One region of the Leuconostoc sp. JNUCC 76 genome, then DNA from elsewhere that is predicted to be linked to it. Evidence: predicted binding sites of a transcription regulator. Region 1 holds the regulator's gene; the other holds the start of a gene.
The links. The regulator Rex, encoded in region 1, represses fermentation and respiration genes when NADH is low (regulators of the CRP and FNR family bind a similar motif). The targets are predictions, from matches to a motif close to TTGTGAANTANTTCACAA.
Positions count from the first base shown of each region.

Region 1 (11,978 bases):
AATTTTAAACATGGCACAATCAAAAGACTTTCATATCATCGCAGAAACAGGTATTCACGCACGTCCAGCAACTTTGTTAGTACAAGCAGCTTCAAAGTTCGCTTCAGATGTTACTTTGTCATATCAAGGTAAGGATGTTAACTTGAAGTCAATCATGGGTGTAATGTCATTGGGTGTTGGTCAAGGCGCCGATGTTACTATCAAGACCGAAGGTGCTGATGAAGAAGCAGCAATGACAACAATTGCTGAAGCAATGGCTACAGAAGGACTAGCAGAATAAAATGACGAAAAACTTCAAAGGAATCGCGGCAAGTAACGGCGTAGCAATTGCTAAAGCCTACTTGTTAGTTGATCCAGATTTGTCTTTTGAGAAGACAACAGTAACAAATGTGGCGGCTGAACAAGCACGTGTCGACGATGCTTTGAAGGCTTCTAGTGATGATGTTAAATTGATAAAGGCAAAGGCAACCGAAAGTTTAGGTGCTGCAGAGGCTGAAGTATTCGAAGCACACCTAATGGTTTTGGCTGATCCAGAAATGTCTGGTGCAATTAAACAAAAAATAGAAGATGACAAAGTTAACGCTGAGCAAGCTGTCAAAGAAGTCACAGATATGTACATCAGTATGTTTGATGCAATGACGGATAATGAATATATGCAAGAACGTGCAGCAGATATTCGCGACGTAACGAAGCGCATTTTGTCACATTTATTGAATATTTCTTTGCCTAATCCAGCATTAATTGATGAAGAAGTAATTCTTGTATCAAAGGATTTAACTCCTTCTGATACAGCGCAACTAGATCGTCAGTTCGTAAAAGGCATCTTAACTGACCTTGGTGGTCGAACAGCGCATGCATCAATTATGGCACGTACATTGGAAATTCCAGCGGTGGTTGGTTCTGAAAAAGCAACAGTTGAAGTTTCTAGTGGTGATGTGGTCATTGTTGATGGCTTGACAGGCGATGTAATTGTTAATCCTGATGCCGATACACTTGCTACTTATCAAAAAAAGGCAGCCGATTATTTCGCACAACGTGCAGAATGGGCTAAGTTGAAAGATGAGAAATCAGTGTCTGCTGATGGTAAAGAATTTATCGTTGGTGCTAACATTGGCGCACCAAAAGATATGCAAGCTGTTTTAGACAATGGTTCTGAAGGCGTTGGTTTGTATCGAACAGAATTCTTGTATATGGAATCTGATCATTTGCCAACTGAAGATGAACAGTTTGAGGCTTACAAAGCTGTTGTCGAACAAATGGGTGACAAGCCCGTTACAGTTCGTACGATGGACATTGGTGGGGATAAGCATCTTGATTATTGGAAATTACCTGAAGAAGAGAATCCGTTCTTAGGTTATCGTGCCATTCGTATTTCATTGGATCAGACTGATATTTTTCGCACGCAATTACGTGCATTAATACGGGCGTCTGCGTTTGGTAATTTATGGATTATGTTCCCAATGATTGCAACACTAAGCGAATTCCGTGCTGCGAAAAAGATTTACCTTGAAGAACGTGAAAAGCTTGAAAAAGCGGGCGTGGCTACGGGTGAAGTTAAGTTGGGCATTATGATAGAAATTCCAGCTGCAGCAATTTTAGCCGATAAATTTGCCAAAGAAGTTGATTTCTTCTCTATTGGTACAAATGATTTGATTGCCTATACAATGGCTGCAGATCGTGGAAATGATCGTGTGGCGTATTTGTATCAACCATATAATCCGTCTATCTTACGGTTAATTAATACTGTGATTTCAGCTGCGCACAAAGAGGGCAAGTTTGTCGCAATGTGTGGTGAAATGGCTGGTGATCCTGTGGCAGTACCACTATTAGTGGGTATGGGATTAGATGAGTTTTCAATGAGTGCGCCATCTGTTTTGCAAACTCGTTCCTTGATGAAAAAGCTCAACACAGCTGACATGAAAGTGTTGGCTGAAAAAGCATTGGACGTTGAAACAAACGATGAAGTGATTGAGTTAGTTAAGCAAGCAACAAAGTAAGGTTTAGGAAAAGCGCCATTGGCGTTTTTTTGTGCTTTATAACCGTTTTTATGACTATTAATAAATATAACAATTCTCATTCAAGTTTTATTATTTGTGATAAAATTAAACTTATGAAGATTTTAGCATTTGATACAAGTAACCAACCACTAACAGTGAGCTTGGCAGAAAATAATAGCGTAAAAAACGTTTTCACTACCAATGTAGCACGTAATCATTCCATTCAGTTGCTACCGGCCATTCGAGATGTTGTGGCCTCTGAAAATTTGACACTACAAGATATTGATCGTGTTGTTGTGGCTCAAGGTCCAGGATCGTTTACGGGATTAAGAATTGGTGTCACGGTGGCAAAAGTTTTAGCCGATACCTTAGGTGCTGAATTATGTGGTGTATCTAGCTTAGCAATTTTAGCGGAACAAGTTAAAGCTGACGGGCTAGTGGTACCACTATTTAACGCCCGCAATAGAAACGTTTTTGCTGGTGTATATCAAAATGGCATGAGTATATTTGCTGAATCTCATCAGCCAATTACAAATCTATTTGCTTTTTTGGAATCAAAGGACGAACCAATTACTTTTTTGGGTGATACCTCAGAATTTAGTGATGAAATGCAAACGCTTTTTGGTGAACGCGCAAAAATTTTGTCACCAGAAGAGAGTTTACCGGATGGGGTGGGTATTGTAACACTTGGGTTGCAAGAAACACCTACAGAAAATATTCAGGATTTTAATCCAAATTATCTACGCAAAACGCAAGCAGAGCTGAACTGGATTGCTGCTCATCCTGGTGAGGATAAACCAGAAAACTATGTTTTTGAAATTTAGAAAATCAAAGCATTTATTAAATAGTTTGCCAAAATATACCGAAAAAGTTGTTGATGTCCAAGGGACAACATTTTTATTAAGGCGAGCTACGATGTCAGACATCGATATGCTAATAAAAATTGAAGAAGCAGTTTATAATGGTTCAGCGCCATGGCTTTTACGTGATTTTGTGAGTGAACTGTCACGTCCCCATGTCCGACTGTATTTGGTCATTGAACGACGTGGTCAAATTGTTGGTTTTGCAGGTGCTGCTTTACGCACTGAGATTCATGACATGCACATTACTAATATAGCTGTCCTACCCGTGTGGCAAAATAGCGGCTTAGGCACGATACTCATGCAAGAGCTGAAATTGTTTACCAAAAAAACCGGTGTGTCATCAATGACTTTGGAGGCCAGAGTGTCCAACCTGGGCGCACTGGCATTGTATGAACGACTAGGTTATAAGCAAACAGGTATTAAGAAAGGATATTACCTCGATAATCGCGAAGATGCGGTATCGATGGCATTACACTTTGATGATTCGACGAGCAACAACTGAAGATATTGACTTGATATGGCATATAGCCGATGCTGCTTTTGGATCATCTCCTTGGCCCAAAAGCGTTTTTGAACATGATTTAGCTAGTCCCAGGACAGCTTATTTTATCGGGGATGGTGGTTTTGTTGGTATTACGACAATACTTGATGAAGCTGAAATTGTTAGTGTTGCAGTACATCCTGATTATCAAAAGCAAGGTGTTGCACAGAACATTTTTAAACATATTTTTAATATGAAGCAAGTTACTCGATTTTTACTTGAAGTATCAGCACAAAATGGAAGTGCCCAAGCACTATATAGAAAGCTGGGATTTACAGAGTATTATCGTCGTGAAAAATATTATAGAAATGGTGATGATGCAATTATGATGGAGAAAAAAATTGACTAAAATAATTTCCTTTGAATCAAGTGCGGATGAAACAAGTGTCGCCATTGTTGAAGACGGTAACATTGTTCTAAGCAACAGTGTGGCTACCCAAATTAATTCACATCAACGCTTTGGTGGTATTGTTCCTGAAGTGGCCAGTAGACATCATATTGAATGGATTACCCGGGTATTAAACGATGCTTTAGACACCGCTCATGTCGAACCCAAAGCGCTTGACGCGGTTGCTGTAACATATGGCCCGGGACTAGTTGGATCTTTATTAGTCGGCTTAATGGGGGCGAAAACATTTGCTCTGGCGCATGGCTTGCCAGTTATTCCAGTTAATCACTTAGCAGGCCATATTGCAGCGGCAAATTTCAACAAACCAATTAAATATCCAGCCATGGCATTAATGGTATCTGGTGGACATACTGAACTTGTATTGATGCGTGAAGAAAACCAATTTGAAGTTATTGGTGAAACACGTGATGATGCGGCTGGAGAAAGTTTTGATAAAGTTGGGCGGCTATTAAATTTGCCGTATCCTGCTGGGAAGACAATTGATGAGATGGCTCATAGAGGCCAACCAACCATTAAATTTCCAACTGCCATGGCATATGAAGATAATTATGATTTTAGTTTTTCTGGTTTGAAGAGTGCGGTAATTAATTATGTGCATCACGCCAATCAAAAAGAGGAAACGATCAATCAGGATGATTTGGCGACTAGCTTTCAAAATGCTGTTGTTGATGCATTAATTGGTCGAACAAAACGAGCATTAGAAAATTTTCCCGTTAAAAGTTTTGTATTAGCTGGTGGTGTCGCCGCAAATTCTCAATTACGTGAAGAATTGACTATGCTATTAAACGATTTTCCAAAGACAGAATTTATCCCCGTTCCGATGCAGTATACAGGGGATAATGCGGCAATGATTGGTGCTGCAGGTTATTGGAATTACAAGAAAAATATTTTTGCTGATTTAGATTTAAACACGGATCCGGGATTAGATTTTGAATTGTTACAATCCTGACATCATTGTGAAAACATCACTATCTTTTGCTAAAACCTTTTTATATATGGTATACTAGTTATGCAAAAGTTCACAAGTTTAATTAATGGAGATAATTATGACTCAACAACCTAAAATACCGCGTGCAACTGCTAAGCGGCTACCTATATATTTTCGTTATCTAACATTTTTACATGATGCTGGTAAGGAACGGATTTCTTCCTCAGAGTTGAGTGAAGCTATTAAGTTCGACGCGGCAACAATTCGTCGAGATTTTTCATATTTTGGTGCGCTAGGTAAGCGTGGCTATGGTTATGACGTCAAAGCGCTTTTAGATTTTTTTGCTAATGTTTTAGACCAAGATAGTCTAATTAATGTGGCCTTAATTGGTGCAGGAAATCTTGGACAAGCGTTATTAAATTTCAACTTTCATCAATCGTCGAATATGCGTATTGCAGCAGCCTTTGATGCTGACGAAAAACGTGCTGGTACAATTTTATCAGGTGTGCCTATTTATTCTATGGAAGAATTACAAGAACAGATGACAGCACAACGCATTAATATTGCGATTCTAACTGTTCCTCAAGGTGTAGCACAAGAAATAACAGATCAATTAGTAGAAACGGGCGTTAAGGGCATTTTAAACTTTACACCGGTGCGTGTAACTGTTCCGGCAGGTGTTCGTGTACAAAACGTTGATTTAACAAATGAATTACAGACGTTAGTTTACTTCATTGAAAACTACGGCTCAATTACGACAGGACTATAATTTCACATGACTATTTTAAATTTAGATGATTCCAAAAAAGTAACTGATTATCAAAAATTTGTTCGTGAAAATCCACGCGGGCAAGTGACACAAGATCCATTGTGGGGGAAATTAAAATCTAATTGGGGACATCTTTATGTTTATCATGAGACAGATGGAAAAATTGATGCTGTGATGTCTATTTTGACTGTTGAAGCAGTTCCCGGGAAACTACTGGCTTATGTTGGGCGTGGCCCAGTGGCAGACGTTGAAAATATTGATTTAATTAAGTCAATGATTTCTGAGGCCTTAGCAGCTTTGCCAGATAATGTATTTTTGGTTCGTATGGATCCAGAAATTGCATATTCAGATGAATTAAATCAGAAATACCTTGATGCTGGTTTTCAAACCAGAAATAAACAAGTTCAACATATGCATGGTAATATTCAACCGCGTAAGAATGTGGTCTTATATTATGACGGTCGTGGTGAGGGAGCTGACCCCATTACTAATGAAGATGAATTAATGTTACATTTTAAGCCAAAGGTTAGAAATGATATTCGTCGTGCTTTTCGTGATGGTGTAACGATTACAAGTGGTGATAGTGAAGAAGATGTTCGAGCACTTTTTGACACTTATGTTTCAATGGCTAAAAATCATGGTATAACGCATCGACCAATTGACTATTTCTTGCGCATGCAAAAGTTATGGCGTGGAACAGGATTGTTCCGTGTTTATTTGGCTCATTTTGAAGGGCAAGTTATTGCCAGTGGTCTTGGATTTTCTTATGGTGATGAAATTTGGTATATGTATGCTGGTTCATATCGTGAATTTGGAAAGCATAATGCACCTGCAGCTATTCAATATGAGATGCTTAAGTGGGGACTTGAATTAGGCAAAGTCGAATATGATTTCGGTGGCATTGGCGAATTTGATAATTCGGATGGATTGTACAAATTCAAACATGAATTTGCCTATCATGATCCACATGCAGAATATATTGGTGAATTAGATTGGGTTGTTGATGAATCAGGGTACCAAGAATATCTTAAACAATTTGAATGAAATTAGCGCTTAACGGCGCTTTTTTGGTACAATTGAAAGATAGTATTTACAGGTAGGAGACAAGTAATGTCAATTAAATTAATTGCGTCAGACATGGACGGTACATTTTTGACTGCAAATGATGAATACAGTCAAGCTAGATTTGAGCGTGTTTTATCAGTCATGAATACACGTGAGATGCGTTTTGTGGCAGCATCAGGGCGCCAAGTTAAAAATCTACAACAATTGTTTGCCCCAACAATTAATAATGGCTTTGAAATGGATTTTGTTGGATCCAATGGTGCAGTTGTATCAACATTTGAACAACAATTATATTCGGTTCACTTATCAGCACAACAATTAGAAAAAGTAATTGAATGGAATGCAAAAAATCCAGACTCGGCAGAAAATATTATTATCATGACTGGTGATAAGGGGACTTATGTATCTAATCATGCCACTGGGCAAGTAGCAGAAATGGTATTTCAATTTTATCCCAATGTCAAGCAAGTTGAAAAATTAATGCAAGTTGATGATCATATCTTAGGTATTACTTTTGTGTGGCCAAATAATGAAGTGCAGCAACATGTGGCTGCACTTCGCAATATTTTCGGTGACGAGCTACATGCCACGGGATCTGGATTTGGTTCAGTTGATGTACTTGGAAAAGGTGTTGATAAGGCAGCAGGACTACAAGTTTTGCAAGATTACTACAATGTTTTAGATAGTGAAGTGATGGTATTTGGCGATAATGGTAATGATTTAGAGATGCTGACTAAATACGAAAATGGGTTCGTGATGCCTAATGCTGAGCCGTTTATGCAACAAAGAGTAACTAAAAAAGCCGTCGATGTGAACACAAACGATGGGGTTTTGAAGACTATTGAAAAATATTTAGGTATCTAAAAAAGCGACTTACGTCGCTTTTTTTGGTGACCAAAATCGATTAATTGCTATTGCCATGACAACACCAATAAATGTATCAACAATTCGATCAATGACGTAAATAATTGTTGCACCAGCAGGAATATTAAGTGAAATCATTAGTAAAGCGGCCATTGCACCAATGACGCCACTGTTGTAGTTGAAGCCATCTAATAAAACAATGACAACAATTACCAATACTGGTAACAAAATCATGGATACCCATGCTGCTTGATGTGTTTGCTGATGAACAATAAAGTAAAAAAGTGCAAAGGCACCGCCAACAGTGTTAGAAATCAAACGAACTTTCGCAAAATTTAGTGTTTTGTCCCAACTTTCACGCAAAGCAAAAACTGCTGCTAGACAAGCAACAAATGGTGGTCGATGAAAAAAATAAAAAGACGTAATAATTATCATAACGGCCAGGGCAGTCTTTAATGTACGTAATCCTAACCGGAATTTCCCGAATTGCATAAATTTCTCCAATGAATATTTTATTATTTTATCATAATTTTATGGTACTATCTAGGTATGAATATTATTTGGTTTCATGAAAGGATTTTACTATGTCTAACCCAACCTTAGATGTGCTTAATCAACATATGTCCATACGTTCCTTTACAGATGAAATGGTCTCTGATCAACAGGTTTCAGAAATTATTCGTGCTGCAACTGCAGGACCTAATATGAATAATTACCAACCAGTAACTTTTATAGAAATTACATCACAAGATATAAAGGCTGATATTACTACTAAAGTAGGCATGAAATATATTGAAACTGCAGCAAGATACTTTGTTGTAACGGTTGACTACAATAAAGATTTAATAGGCTTAAACGATGAGCAGCGCCGTCAGGCAGAAGAGAACATACAGAGCTATGCAGTACTTGAAGGTGGTATTGTGAGCGCCGGAATTGCTCTCGGACGGGCTCAAGTTGCTGCTGAATCACTGGGATTAGGCAGTGTGACTATGGCTGGTGCATTAGGAGCCTTAGAAATTTACGAAGAGCATCTCAACTTGCCACGTTATGTGAAAGCGGTGATGGGCTTCTCGGTTGGTCATCCGGCGGATAATCCTGGTATTAAGCCAAAACTTGGTGAAAGTGGCTTTTTGATGAAGGATCGCTATAATCAAGAACAGTTAGAAGAGGCAGTTACCGCGTATAATAAAGTGATGGTTGAATATTATGCGAATCGAGGTATTGAACGTTCTTGGACAGAAAACAATGCTCGAATGTTAACTCGTGAACAAAAAACAACACCATTATTGACGAAGTATGCTAAAGATAAAGGATTTAACTTAAAATAATTTTTTTAAATAAAAATGAAAGCGATTACATTATGACGATATTACATTTACAAGCAGAGCTACATGAAAAGATGTGGGGTGGAAGTGCCCTGAAAGCCTTTAATTATAAAATTCCGAGTGATCATACTGGGGAGGCTTGGACAATTGCTGCCCATAGTAATGGACAATCTACTGTAATTAACGGGAAATTAGCAGGTCAAGGATTGAGTCGAGTTTGGCAAGATCATCCAGAGTTGTTTGGTGGTCATGGACGTGATGAAGCATTTCCACTATTAGTGAAAATTTTGGACGCTCATGAAAATCTATCAATTCAGGTTCATCCGAATGATAAACAGTCTTACGAAAAATTTGGCAAAACAGAAAGTTGGTATATTTTAGAGGCAAAGCCAGGTTCTAAAATATATTATGGTCATCATGCGAAAACACGAGATGAATTAAAAAAGATGGTTGATCAAAAAGAATGGCACAAGTTATTGCGCACGATTCCAGTGCAGAAAGGAGATTTCTTTTATGTTGCTTCTGGTACATTTCACGCTTTAGGGGCTGGTATTATTGCTCTTGAGATACAGCAGAGTTCTGACACAACATATCGATTCTACGACTTTGATCGAATTGATGCCACCACAAAAGAAAAGCGCCCGCTCCAAATTGAAGAGGCCTTAGCAGTTACGACTGTGCCTCATGTAGATCCTACCTTAATTCAAGATACAACGATTGTTGATCAAACTGTCATTGAACGTTTGGTAGTAGCAACAAAATTTACCATAGATAAGTTGTTGGTTCGCGGCCCATCATTGTTTGAACAAACTCATCATTATGAACTGTTTACAGTGATTGAAGGGTCCGGTTTTATCGATGCCGATCAAATCAAAAAAGGTGATAGTTTTATCGTATTGAGTGATGCAAAAAACTACCGATTAGACGGTGATATGACACTCATACGCAGTTTTGTCACGCCTACAACAACAAATAAAGACGCATTTGTGAGATGAATTTAGAAGATGTCGCTAAATTGTAAGTTATTATTTCATTAGTTTTCATCACAATTTACTTTTAGAAAAAATTATTTTATGAAAAGAAAATACAAGCTATGTAAGAAAAGGTGAAAGCTTGTACTTTTTTGTAAACTAGGATTATAATTAAATATGTAAACGGTAACAAAAAACTTTACTGAAAGCGTTTACAAAACTGTTTTGTTCCGTTATAATCATATAGTAAGTATTTTAATGAGAAGGAGATAACCGGATGGTTAATCTAATTATTGCCAGTCACGGAGACTTTGCAAAAGGTATACTGATGTCGGGTTCAATGATTTTCGGTGAACAAGAAAATGTTGAAGTCGTTACATTTTTACCTAATGAAGGTCCAGATGACTTAGATAAACATTATCAAGAAGCATTGGCTAAGTTTAGCAATGACGATCAAGTTCTATTCTTAGTTGATTTGTGGGGTGGTTCACCATTTAATCGTGCTAGCCTTATTCAAAAGGAAAATCCAGAAAAGATGGCTATTGTTGCCGGATTGAATTTGCCAATGTTAATTGAAGCGTACGCTGGTCGTTTGAGTCAGGAAACTGCAGCAGGTTTGGCAACTTATTTGGTTCCTGTCGCTAAAGATGGCGTGAAGTCAGTTCCGGAAGCTGAGGAAGATACGTCTGCGGATAACACAACTAAAGCATCTACAGTAGGATTGAAAGAAGGGCACATTAATATTAAGTTAGCGAGATTGGATACTCGATTGCTTCATGGTCAAGTCGCCACTGCATGGACACCTGATTCAAAAGCGAATCGCATTATCGTGGTTTCAGATGCGGTTGCAAAAGACGAGTTGCGTAAAAGTTTGATTCAACAAGCTGCTCCTAATAATGTCCGTGCAAACATTGTGCCAATCAGCAAAATGATTGAGGTTGCAAAAGACGATCGTTTTGGTGGCGTTGATGCTTTCTTGTTGTTTGAGACTGTTGAGGATGTTTTGGCTGCTGTTGAAGGTGGTGTTCCAATCAAGACGTTGAATGTGGGATCGATGGCACACTCAGAAGGAAAGACAATGGTCAATAAGGTCTTATCAATGGATAAAACTGATGTCGCGGCCTTTGAAAAGTTGCGTGATTTAGGTGTTGAATTCGATGTTCGAAAGGTTCCTAATGATAGTAAGGCTAACTTGTTTGAATTGATTAAGAAAGCGAATGTTAAATAATTTTACATGAAAAATGTTTAATTAAGAAAGGTGTCTAATATGTCTGTTATTGCGATAGTGTTAGTCGTAATTATTGCCTTCTTTGCAGGTATGGAAGGTATTCTTGATGAATTTCAAATTCATCAACCACTAGTATCAGCTACACTGATCGGTTTAGTAACTGGTCATCTTACAGCTGGTATAATTCTAGGTGGTACGTTACAAATGATTGCCTTGGGTTGGGCTAATATTGGTGCTGCTGTTGCTCCTGATATTGCTTTGGCCTCAGTAGCCTCTTCGATTATTATGGTTAAGGGTGGCGATTTCTCAGGAACTGGTATTTCAGTGGCTGTTGCTTCTGCTATTCCATTGGCTGTTGCCGGTCTTTTCTTAACCATGATTGTTCGTACTATTGCGGTGGGTTTGACTCACGGTGCTGATGCTGCCGCTAAAGAAGGAAAAATAGGAACAATTGAACGATTGCACTTGTTTGCTCTGCTATTACAGGGACTACGAATTGCCATTCCGGCTGCAATATTAATTGCTGTTCCTGCAGCAGCTGTTCGAGCAGTATTAACATCAATGCCTGAATGGTTGACTGGTGGTATGACAATCGGTGGTGGTATGGTTGTTGCCGTAGGTTATGCCTTGGTTATCAATATGATGGCAACACGTGAAGTATGGCCATTCTTCGCCATTGGTTTTGCACTTGCAGCTGTTAGTGAACTGACATTAATTGCTTTAGGTGCAATCGGTCTTGCTCTTGCTTTGATTTATATTAATTTGTCAAAGATGGGTGGTAACAACAACGGCGGCGGTTCAAATGGTGGCGGCGATCCAGTCGGCGACATTTTGAATAAGTATTAGAAAGGGGCAAGATAATGGCTGAAACAAAAATTGAACTAACACGAAAAGATCGTATGTCAGTTGCATGGCGTTCACAATTCTTGCAAGGATCATGGAACTACGAACGTATGCAAAACGTTGGATGGGCTTATGCCATGATTCCGGCGATTAAAAAGTTATACAAGTCAAAAGA
Region 1 covers NZ_CM132206.1:1,860,153-1,872,130, reverse strand. Annotated here, with positions in the region: gene JNUCC76_RS09460 (phosphocarrier protein HPr) at 11-280, shown strand; gene ptsP (phosphoenolpyruvate--protein phosphotransferase) at 282-1,997, shown strand; gene tsaB (tRNA (adenosine(37)-N6)-threonylcarbamoyltransferase complex dimerization subunit type 1 TsaB) at 2,111-2,821, shown strand; gene rimI (ribosomal protein S18-alanine N-acetyltransferase) at 2,805-3,362, shown strand; gene rimI (ribosomal protein S18-alanine N-acetyltransferase) at 3,340-3,750, shown strand; gene tsaD (tRNA (adenosine(37)-N6)-threonylcarbamoyltransferase complex transferase subunit TsaD) at 3,743-4,759, shown strand; gene JNUCC76_RS09430 (redox-sensing transcriptional repressor Rex) at 4,857-5,507, shown strand; gene JNUCC76_RS09425 (lipid II:glycine glycyltransferase FemX) at 5,514-6,551, shown strand; gene JNUCC76_RS09420 (HAD-IIB family hydrolase) at 6,618-7,436, shown strand; gene JNUCC76_RS09415 (FUSC family protein) at 7,446-7,928, opposite strand; gene JNUCC76_RS09410 (nitroreductase family protein) at 8,021-8,764, shown strand; gene JNUCC76_RS09405 (type I phosphomannose isomerase catalytic subunit) at 8,797-9,756, shown strand; gene JNUCC76_RS09400 (mannose/fructose/sorbose PTS transporter subunit IIA) at 10,010-10,960, shown strand; gene JNUCC76_RS09395 (PTS mannose/fructose/sorbose transporter subunit IIC) at 11,000-11,806, shown strand; gene JNUCC76_RS09390 (PTS system mannose/fructose/sorbose family transporter subunit IID) at 11,821-11,978, shown strand, end outside.

Region 2 (11,978 bases), 150 kb from region 1:
GACTTGTAACTATAAAAATTTGGAGGCTATCATGGCTAAATTGACTGTTTCAGATTTGGAACTTTCAGGTAAGAAAGTATTGATGCGCGTTGATTTCAACGTGCCTATCAAGGCAGGCGTTATCGGAAACGATAACCGTATTGTGGCAGCTTTGCCAACAATCAAGTATGTTTTGGAAAACAATGGTCGCGCAATTTTGTTCTCTCATTTGGGACGTATTAAGTCTGAAGACGATAAGAAAGAATTGTCATTAGCACCAGTTGCCGCACGCTTGGGTGAATTGTTGGGTAAGGACGTTAAGTTCGTACCACAAACTCGTGGTGAAGAATTAGAATCAGCAATCAACGCTTTGCAAGATGGTGAAGTTTTGATGGTTGAAAACACACGTTTTGAAGACGTCGTTGATGGCGAAGTGGTCAAAAACGAATCAAAGAACAATCCTGAATTAGGTAAGTATTGGGCATCATTGGGTGATGACTTGTTCATCAACGATGCCTTTGGTACAGCTCACCGTGCCCACGCTTCAAACGTAGGTATTGCTTCAAATGTTTCACAAGCAGCTGCTGGCTTCTTGATGGAAAAAGAAATCAAGTTCTTGGGTGATGCTGTTGCGAACCCAGTTCGTCCTTTCGTTGCTATTATCGGTGGTGCAAAGGTTTCTGATAAAATTGAAATCGTAAAGTCATTGCTGAACAAGGCCGATAAGGTTATCGTTGGTGGTGGAATGGCCTATACATTCGATGCTGCTAAGGGTAACAAGATTGGTAATTCATTGTTTGAATCTGATAAAGTTGAATTGGCCAAGGAATTGATGGCAGAAGCTGGCGACAAGTTGGTTTTGCCAATCGATTCAATTGCTGCTGACGCATTTTCAAACGATGCAAAGACTGAAGTTGTTGATGCCGAAGCTGGTATTCCTGATGGCTACATGGGTCTAGATATTGGTCCTAAGTCTGTTAAGTTGTTGCAAGACACATTGTCTGATGCAAAGACTGTTGTTTGGAACGGACCTATGGGTGTCTTCGAAATGCCTAGTTTTGCTAAGGGTACTTTGGCAATTGGTGAAGAATTGGTTAAAGTTACTGAAAATGGTGGTACAACAATCGTTGGTGGTGGTGATTCAACTGCTGCGGTACAACAATTGGGTGTTGCTGACAAGTTGACACACATTTCAACTGGTGGTGGTGCTTCACTTGAGTATCTTGAAGGTAAGGAATTACCTGGTATTGCTTCAATTTCAGAAAAGTAATAACGAAAAGCGCGCGTGAGCGCTTTTTTTGTACAATAATTTAAAAATTGTTAAACGTTTGATTGATTAATTACTGTATATATGGTTTAATAATTAACGGACAAAATAACGTTTGCCAGTGAGCAGACATTTTGGAGGAAAATATTATATGACAGTTAGTCAGTCCGAGAACGTAGCGCAACAGGAATCAATATCTATGGGGAAGATGACCAGTGAACAAAAAGTTGTTCTTGGTTCAACAACTCTGGGATTCACCTTAGATCATATGGATGCAACATTTTTATCTTTTGCATTAGCTCCTATGATTGCTGAATTACATATTACCGGAGCACAAGGTGGTATTATCGCAGCGATGTCGAATTGGGGGGCACTATTAGGAAGCCTCTTGTTTGGTATTTTAGCAGATCGTATTGGTCGTGTTAAGGTTTTATCTTATACAATTATGTTGGTAACTTTTGCAACAGTGATTCTTGCATTTTTAGACAACACACATACGATTTATGCTGCCCGTTTCTTGTTAGGAATGGGAACCGGTGGTGAGTATGGTGTAAGTATGGCATTAATTGCAGAGAGTTTTAGAGCCAGCCGTGTCGGGCGTATGAGCTCTATTACTGCGATTGGCGGTCAAGTTGGTGCTATACTTGCTGCAATTTTAGCGACATTAATTATGCCGTCATTTGGATGGCGTGGATTGTTCATGCTAGGCTTTCTACCATTAATCGTTGTATATATTGTTCGCCGTCATTTAAAAGAAACACCTGAATTTGAACAGCTACAATCGGATTATAAGGCTGGTAAAAAGAAATTCAGTTTTGCAACGATTGCTAATAGCCCCAAGCGTGCTTACACATCGTTTGTATTGATTATCATGTTAACCATACAAACGTCTGGTTATTATGGATTAATGAACTGGTTACCAACAATTATGCGTAAGCAATTGGGTATTACAGAAACAATTACAGCAGGATACGTTAATCTTGGTATGATACCAATTATTATCGGTATGGCAGTCGGTATGCTGACTTTTGGTACGATTTTAGATACAATTGGTCCTCGACGTGCTTTTGCCATATTCTTAGTTGCATCAGCGCTTATGATTTATGTCTTTACATTTGCATATAATATGTGGACATTAATTATACTGGGTGCTTTAGTTGGATTTTTCTCTAACGGTATGTATGGTGGATTTGGAGCGGTTATCAGTCGTCTGTATCCATCAGAAATAAGAGCCACAGCTGCTAACACATTGATGGGATCTGGACGTGCCATTGGGGCATTTTCATCAGTCGTAATCGGTTGGATTATGGATAACTACAATGTTGCTACTGTTATGTTGAGCTTGTCATTCATGTACATGGTGAGCTTGATCTTTATGCTGACAATTCCCGGATTTAAAAAGCTAGGTCGTAATTAATAGTTTAATAAATTTTAAAAGAGCATTTATTAATAATGCTCTTTTTTAGGTTGATTTATGTGAATCGAGTCACTAACACTATACATTAAATAGCAACTTATACTTTACAAATCTACTAATTAGGGTTAAAATTAATTGTAAATAAGTTCACATATAAGAAAGAGGTTCAAAATGAAAGCAGCAGTTGTTCGTAACGTAAATGATGGTTATGTCGATTTAATCGATGATTGGCAACCACGTGCGTTGGCATTTGGGGATGCATTGGTCGATGTTGAATATGTTGGCCTATGTCACACTGATTTGCACTGTGCAAATGGCGATTTCGGTGATCCTAATAAAATTGGTGAACGTAATGGTGATTTTGGTCGTGTCATTGGGCACGAAGGTGTGGGACGTGTTTCAAAGTTAGGTGAAGGTGCCGACGCTTATCTTAAAGTTGGCGACCGTGTGTCAATCGCTTGGTTCTATGATTCATGTGGTGTTTGTGATTATTGTGTATCAGGAAATGAAACTTTCTGTCGTAAGGTACGTAATTCTGGTTATACAATTGATGGTGCAATGTCACAACAAGTTGTTGTGAATGCTCAGTATGCTGTCAAGGTCCCTGAAGGGTTAGATCCTGTAGAGGCTACTTCAATTACTTGTGCCGGCGTTACGATGTACAAGGCCTTGAAAGTTGGCGAAACTAAGCCTGGAGAATGGGTATCTGTTCATGGTGCTGGTGGGTTAGGTAACCTAGCTGTCCAATATGCACACAGTGTTTTTGGTGCACATGTTGCTGTTATTGATGGTAATGATGACAAGTTGGCAGCTGCAAAGGCTAACGGTGCGGAAGTTCTTGTTAACCGTAAAAAAGAAGACGTTGTAGCTAAAGTTAATGAGTTAACTGGTGGTGTACATAATGCTCAAGTGACGGCTGTTAATGATGCTGCGTTTTCACAAGCTGTTAATGTATTGCGTCCAATGGGTAAATTGGTGGCTGTTGCTTTGCCACAAGGTGACATGGCCTTGAACATTGCTAAAACAGTTCTTGATGGTATCGAGGTTCGTGGCTCTCTAGTTGGTACGCGAGCAGATTTGAAAGAAGCATTCCAATTTGGTGCTGAAGGGAAAGTGAAGCCAATCGTTGAAACTGTTGCTTTCCAAGATATGAACGATATTATTGATGAAATGAAAGCCGGTTCAATTACTGGTCGTAAGGTTATTGATTTTACAACACTTTAATAAATAAAAACCTAGATAACTATATAATAGTTATCTAGGTTTTTATTTGATGTTTAGGAATCAAATATTAGCTTCTAGTACGATTAGATTACCTTCTGAATCATGTATTGAAAAAGCAATTTTATTACCAAATCGCTCCTCCGGTTCCCCGACAATAGGGACAAAGTTATTACGAAGATGTTTTACTAATTCGCTCTGATGATCTCGAACTAGCATTTCAAGATTATTTGTAGGTGCCCCAGGAACAAAAATGATGTCTTCGCCATCTATAACTAGGTGGCGACCACTTTGATGGCCGGATTGTGGTAGGTCAAATACATCGCGCCAAAAACGGTAAGCCCGATTAACGTCAGTTGCGGGTATGGTTTTAATGTTTAGTTTACGTGGTTTCATAATAGTTATAGTATAGCTTATTTTTGACTTTTTTCAACTAATTCCATATCTTGTTTTCGAGTTAATATTGTATAAACAGTAATTGCTAGTGCAAATAGACCCATGAAAATCCAAGCAATATTTGGTGAATAAATATTCGCTACTCCAAGAAAAATGAGTTGACCCATAGGGGCTGTTGACATGGCAAATGTATTAATTAGACCAGAAACACTGGCTAATCGGGAATCATCAATTCGATTCATTATAATAGCCCCTAATTTTGGATTGATTTTTGCTTCAATATATGAAAATAAGAAAATAACTAGCATCCACAAAGAACCATTCGGATAAATATTAGGAACAGATGCAGTTAGAACAATACCTACACAAGAAATACCAACCAATTGCTTTGTGGTAAATTTTTTTAAAAAATCATTAGTAATTAAAGAACCGATTAGCATACCAATTGAACTTATTCCGCCAAAAATTGCCACAGTTGTACCGAAGTTATCAATAATTAATGAACTATTGTGTAGTAACGTGAGGTTAAAAATGCCATTAAAAGATGAGCCAACAAAATTAACAGCTGTAGCTAATAATATCATTTGAAAAAATAAATGATCCTTGTAGACATAGCTAAATGTTGATTTTAAATCTGATAAAAAAGATGTTTTCGTGGTTGAATTTAATGTAGATTCAATTTTTTCTTCCGCCTCTGTGAATTGTTTTTGATTTAGCGCCATAATTATCCACGCGATTATAAACAATGAAGCGTTAGTGAAACTAAAAATGGCATAATTTTGATGTAAGAGACCCAGAAATGCAACACCAGAAAAACCGCCAATCAGATTGACGGTAATACCGATAGCTTGTTCTAAGCTCATTGCTTCGTGCATATCGCTATCCGTTAGAATGAAACGTGACACGGGTTTCATTAGTAAATTACTATAAGAACCAATGACATCACTTGTAAAAACGAGTAATAATAGAATCAAAAAACTCCAAAATTGACCACCGAAAAAAATCAAGATTACAGTAATAGCTAAAAATATTAGAGTTTGTGTTATACGAGACATAGCCCAAGCACGTAAATGATTTTTAGTCTTGTCAGCTAAATTACCGGCAACAATAGATAATAATGACGGTAGTATTTCTGTAAAAGCTACTAGAGTTACTGCCCAATTTTTATTTGGTAAGGTCGCTGCATATACAAGAAAGACAATATTGAAAAAGCTGCTTCCCAAGTTATTAATAAGTTGGGAAATAATCATTACGCGAAAAGCTACGTTTTTTTTAGCAACATGCATACTAATTTCTCCTTATTACATGGTAAATTGAATAATTTAAGCATACATGTTAAAGTTCTTATAATAGCGAAAAGAGAATATATTCTCTTTTTTTGAATGAGGATATTGAAAATGGATTACGGTGCAACATTTAAACGTCTACGAGAAGACAAAGGATTAAAAATAGTTGATTTGGAGCAACCAAGTATTTCTCGCTCATTAATTGGAAAATTTGAAAAAGGAAAAACTCGCATATCGGCTGATCGTCTCGATAAATTACTAACTGATATGGGTGTGAGTCATGATGAGTTTCACTTTTTAGGTGGAGAAATCAATAATAATTATATCTACATGATGATTCATGAAATGGGTGTTCAGTCAGGTAAATCGCATGAAAAAAAACAACTTGAAGAAATGATTAACAGAGCGACAAATGATATGCGTCAAGGACGTGGGGGTATTAGTGCGAGGTTTATACGTGATTTTGGTTTGATGATAAAAGGTGCACTCACAGAAAAAAACAATGGTGAAATATATAACATTGATATTGTTAAAAATCATGTTAAACCGGCTGTTCACTTTTTGAAAAAAGCAGAGACGTGGGGGCAAATGGAATTAGATATTTTCACGTTATTTTATTTTGGAATGTCTCCATATGACCTGTTGACATTGGGACGTTTGGCAGTCAAACGTGCAGGTTTTTACACTCAACTACGCACAGAAAAAACACGGCTAATAGATATTGCTTATACTGCATTCAACGGATTGCTATTTGTTGATCTTGAGGGTGCAGCAGAAATGATGGCTATTTCAGAAAAGATATTGAGTAACTCCGATCAGTTCATGAAAGACTGGACTAGTGAAAGACTCCGTTTGAAGTTAGGGAAAGGGTTACTAACAATGCTACAAGGGAATGTCAAAGTAGGATATGAACTGGCTAATTCGGTTATTAATGTTTATGAGATTGCTGAACTGCATGATAACGCTAAATACTCAAAAGAGGTTATTAAAAAAACACGTGATGCAATTTTATCAGGAGAACCGCAAAAAATACCACGTACTTACTCAATGTTGCTATAAAGTATGGTAAACTTATTGTTATGGCATTATTAGAAATTTCAGGCCTTTCAATGGCCTACGCAGAAAAAACTTTATATGAAGATGCAGCGTTTGAGCTACAAGCTGGAGAACACATGGGAATTGTCGGCCAAAATGGTGCTGGTAAGTCAACACTTATCAAAATCATTACTGGTCAGGAACTTCCTCTTTCTGGTAAAATCGAATGGCAAAAAGGCTTAAAAGTTGGTTACTTAGACCAGTATGCAGAAATTCCTGAAGGAATGACGCTGGTCGATTTTTTGCATACAGCTTATCAAGACTTGTATGATAAGCAAGATCGTATCACCGAATTATACAATGAATATGCAGAGAGCCTATCTGAGAAATTGTTAGAACGAGCCGGTCGTATGCAAGAAGAGCTTGATGCCGCTGGTTTCTATGATGTGGATACTAAAATTGAGCGTGTGATTTCTGGACTGGGTTTGGAAGCTATCGGACGGACGAGAGAATTAGAATCAATGTCGGGTGGTCAACGTGCAAAAGTTATTTTGGCTAAGCTATTGTTAGAAAATGACGACGTTATTATCTTGGATGAACCAACAAACTATTTAGATGTGGCCCATATTGAATGGCTTGAAGATTTCCTACAGTCTTTTGAAGGCTCAGCGATGATTATTTCGCATGATTTTGACTTTTTGGATAAGGTAACAAATGCAATAATTGACTTATCTTTTGGCAAAATTACTAAGTTCCGTGGCTCATTCAAAAAGGCAATGCGCCAAAAAGATGAACGTGCTGAACAACAATTACGTCAATATGAAAAACAACAAGGCGAGATTGAGAAGGCTCAAAAGTTTATTGCTAAAAACAAAGCTCGTGCTTCAACATCAAAACAAGCTAAGTCTCGTGAAAAAATGTTGGCAAGAATGGATCGAGTTGATCCACCTTCAGAAGCATTACAGGCCAAGTTTAATTTTCCTTATGTTAATTCACAATCTGCAAATGCATTGACAGTGAATGAACTGTCAGTCGGTTATGTAACACCAGTGTTAGAACCAGTAACTTTTTCAATGACTTCGGGACAAAAAGTTGTTTTCAAAGGGTTCAACGGTGCTGGTAAATCGACATTAATCAAATCAGTTTTGGGTGTTATACCAGCACTTGGAGGTGAATCGGAATTTTCTCCATCTGCAATCGTGAATTATTTTGATCAGGATTTAGAATGGGATAATGATGAGAAAACCCCACTACAAGAAATGCAAGACCGTTTCCCTAAACTGGAGCCTAAAGCTTTACGAACACGGTTGGCTGCTGCTGGTATTAATGCTGAAAATGCACAAAAGCCATTAAAACAGTTATCCGGTGGTGAACAAACGAAAGTTAAATTGGCTATTATGGAAATGAAGCCAAGCAATTTCTTAATTTTAGATGAACCTACAAATCATTTAGATGAAGGAACTAAAAATGCGTTACGAAAAGCAATTGATAAATTCCCTGGGAATGTTATTATTGTTTCCCACGAAACTAGCTTCACTAAGGGGTTGGGAGACAAAGAATTAAACGTTGCTGCGTTAAGTTATAAGGAAGAAGCAGAATAAAAGGAGTGTGCGAACAGTCGCACAAATTTTATAATATGAATTTAATCACACAATCAAGTATGCCTAAACAAATTACAGTGATTGATGTGGTTGACTCAACAATGATAAAAGGCCGAGACATGCTCAATGCGGGTGTGTCTAGGCCTTTTGGCGTTGTTAGCAACCAACAGACGGCTGGTTATGGAAAGAAGGGGCGTTCATTTTTCTCACCTAAAGGAGCGGGTATATATCAAACATTTGTTTTTGATATTCAGAATGGATTCGATGCAGGTCTATTAACTACGGGGGTGGCTGTATCGGTTGCTCATGCAATTTTCAAAGTTAGTGGTATCCAAGTTGATCTTAAATGGGTAAATGATTTATACTTAAACGATCGCAAGATTGCAGGAATATTAGTAGAAGGTATTTTAACAAATAATGTCGTAACTCAGGTAGCTATTGGTATTGGTTTAAATATTTTGCCCACTGCTGTTCCACAAGAATTAAAACATATTGTTGGAACATTAGGAGTAGATGTTGATAAAAATTTGCTCGTACAAACTATTTTTTCTGAAATTGTAAGTGACTTTTCCGACTATAAAAGTGGTCTACATCTTGCCTATTATCGTAAGCATTCATATTTAAACAATAAACATGTTATTTTAAAAACAGGTAGTGCAGATGTTGAGGGAGATATTTGTGGTATTGGAAATCATGGAGAGTTACTTATAGAGCAAAATGGCCATATTTCAGCGTTTATTAGTGGGGATGTGATTAAAGTAGTTCTAAGAGAAGGAACAGGCAATGAGGACAAATAAAGAGCATGTAACGTACTAGCTCTTTTTTCTCATAAGACTCTTGATTTACTTTAAATAAAGGCCTTATGAATAATTTTGGGTATTGCTATCCGTTCTAAATTCTGGTATATTAGTTATTGTTATGGAGAAGTACTCAAGCGGCTGAAGAGGCGCCCTTGCTAAGGGTGTAGACGTGTTAAAGCGTGCGAGGGTTCGAATCCCTTCTTCTCCATTTAGCATTTCATGGCGTTGCATAAGGTTTCAAAAACCTTGATGTAGCGCCTTTTCTTATGAAAAACTTTGCACTGTATTTCATAGCATTTCACACAAAATGGAAAAAATTTTGGGAAACATTTTAAATACGCAAGTAAGCAGTGTAACGGCATTTAAGCCGTTTTTTTTTGACTAAATAACACATAAATCAGCATGTGGTACATATTACATAAATATACGCATAATAATGATCTAAGTTAAAATTAGACCGTCATTTTCGTTATCAATTTAATTGATAACGAGGTCTATCAGATTGACAGCGAACAAGTGTGGACACAACAACGGTTGTTTCGTCATAATTAATGGAATATTCTACACAAATGCGGAAATGGTGTAACGAATGGTTTTGCCACAACTGGCAGAAATTCTCCACGAGTGGGGGGAATAAGAACAGGTGTACTTTTGGGTACGCCTGTTACGGCAGCAATTCGAGGTACGACCGTTAATTACTGATTATCAAATCTTAGCAAGTATAGGTAAACCTACGGTTATCCAGTTTTGGACAATTTTGACTAAAACAAATTTTCTATCTGTGGAGAAACTAGTTCTCAGATAGTTGGGAACTAGAATAGGGTAGTGGTTATTCTAAAGTCGCAAAACACGACCTTTGCAAGTGGGGGTGAATTACGGATACTTAAGGTAACGATTTGTACTTTAGCATAACGACAATTTGTAATAAGTACATTGTTGGAGTAAAATTCTCACTAAAGGAAAACTTCAAATGTCAAAAAAAGAAAATTTGCTGGAATTATTGCAAAAACTAGATGTGAATAGGGATGAACAAGTTTATGTCAATAAAGCCATTCATCAACTAACAGATGAAAAGCAAAACGAACAGGCTGTTACTCGTAGTTTAGCGCAAGACTTTAGATCACTTGCCTTAAACCAGAAGTTATCCGAACAAGGATTAAAGCTTTTCACAGAGTTACAGAAACCTAATTTTGCAAAAGATGTTGTTCGTTTATCTGCAACAATATGGTTTTAAATTTATATTTAGTTCAAAAAAACCTGATTATTCGGAGGCTTTTTTCTTTCTAAAAATTAATATTTGGAAATATGGTTTGAATAAATGTCAAAAGATTTAATACGCTAACCAGTGTGTAAGCTGAAAAGGATGGCCATTTTTTATCACGAAAGCGGTCAATAGCATAAGTTCCAAGTAGCGTGGACAATAAGAATGATAAAGTAGCTCGTGCATATGTTCGCACATAACTATCATCTGGTTGAGTAAAACCAACGATTGCTATCATTATTGCAAGTACAGACAACAAAACTCTGAATTGAAACATCTTGCTATGTATATTTAAGTCTTCCATACATCCTATCTTTCTGTCTCTGGCTTATCGTCAGAGGCTTTTTTATTTTGATTTAATTCAATTTGTCGTAACTTTTTGATAGATAACATAAAATCAAGTTTATCATCTTCGTTCAGCTTATTCAATTTTTGCATCACAATGCAGTTGCGTTTGTAATATTCATGCCATCTATATACTTTTGTGGTTCTGAGATAGTGTAATTTATGCCACCTAGAAAATCCTCTCTCATAGTCTCAAAATTTTTTTTAGTAATGAAATCAGTTCTTTTTGTCGTACTTCTTCATTTTTTGTAGGTTTTGGAGTATTTTCATCAAGTATTTCATTATCAAGCCAGAATAATACACGGTTAAAAGCTCCTGACGTTTTTATTTGCAGAGCATATACAAAAACAGTACATAGAAGCATATTATCTTATTAATTGCATATTAACAGTTACTATACGCATAAATAGTTGTTATGATTGTATATATATATACAGTGAATAGATAGGAGCATATATGACGACCACATGGACTAATCGTGAAATATTAAAAAGCTATTTTCGAGGGATAATAGATTTAAAGATTGAGTACATGAACAATTATCCAGATATGAATAACGATTATAGACGTGAAAATGAAACTTGTATAAAGACAGTTAAAACAACTTTATACGCATAGCATAGTTCGTGGTCGTTGTGAACGACAAGAAAATCGCTATCACGCAATGTTATAGCGACATAAGAAGTAATATAATGGCAGATAGCACAGATATGTTGTTGCGTGATTACTTCTCTGGTAGATTGAAGCTCATGCAAAAGATTAATCCACAATGCAAACGAGATATTGCTGATATAACATTTTGCTTATCAGTAATTAAACCAGAACATCAGCATGCAATTACTCAGTATTATAGTGATAAGTTCATTACATGGGATGAAGTATGCAATGAATCAGGTAAAAGTAATTCATCATTAAGAACATGGCGTAATGATTTCAAAAGATTACTACATGTGATCATGCGACATGGAGATGAATTTATTAAATTGAGACATGAAGCATTACATTCGTAGTGCTTTTTTTGTTTGTAATAAAAAAGTACCCCTGCCCGTATGTTGTGGGAGGGAGCGTCACAAGGTGATGTTCTGAAAAAGTTTAAATAACATATAAGGTAATAAATTGTGTTAAAGTCAGCAAAACCTTAGCTGTTTTTTGCTTTTAGTGCTTTATTTAGTTTACGCACTTGATGACGATAAGCAAGCCATAGTGACGTATAGACAACTAAGTAAATGACAAAAGATTCAGTGATTGGAACAATAATAAAATGAAACATAAAGCTATTTAATCCTACCTGGTTAATGTATAAGTTTTTCATTTGATCAAGTGGTTCACCTATTGGGTAAATTGAGAGCATTGCTAACAACGAGAAAATA
Region 2 covers NZ_CM132206.1:2,013,818-2,025,795, reverse strand. Annotated here, with positions in the region: gene JNUCC76_RS10245 (phosphoglycerate kinase) at 32-1,249, shown strand; gene JNUCC76_RS10240 (MFS transporter) at 1,398-2,663, shown strand; gene adhP (alcohol dehydrogenase AdhP) at 2,835-3,887, shown strand; gene JNUCC76_RS10230 (VOC family protein) at 3,948-4,280, opposite strand; gene JNUCC76_RS10225 (MFS transporter) at 4,298-5,566, opposite strand; gene JNUCC76_RS10220 (helix-turn-helix domain-containing protein) at 5,678-6,625, shown strand; gene JNUCC76_RS10215 (ABC-F family ATP-binding cassette domain-containing protein) at 6,646-8,202, shown strand; gene JNUCC76_RS10210 (biotin--[acetyl-CoA-carboxylase] ligase) at 8,238-8,999, shown strand; tRNA gene JNUCC76_RS10205 (tRNA-Ser) at 9,123-9,210, shown strand; gene JNUCC76_RS10200 (hypothetical protein) at 9,973-10,236, shown strand; gene JNUCC76_RS10195 (hypothetical protein) at 10,286-10,567, opposite strand; gene JNUCC76_RS10190 (hypothetical protein) at 10,573-10,701, opposite strand; gene JNUCC76_RS10185 (hypothetical protein) at 11,301-11,618, shown strand; gene JNUCC76_RS10180 (DUF3021 family protein) at 11,747-11,978, opposite strand, start outside.
Region 2: adhP (alcohol dehydrogenase AdhP) is a predicted target of Rex. The motif match lies at 2,799-2,816, and genes of this name have one in related genera.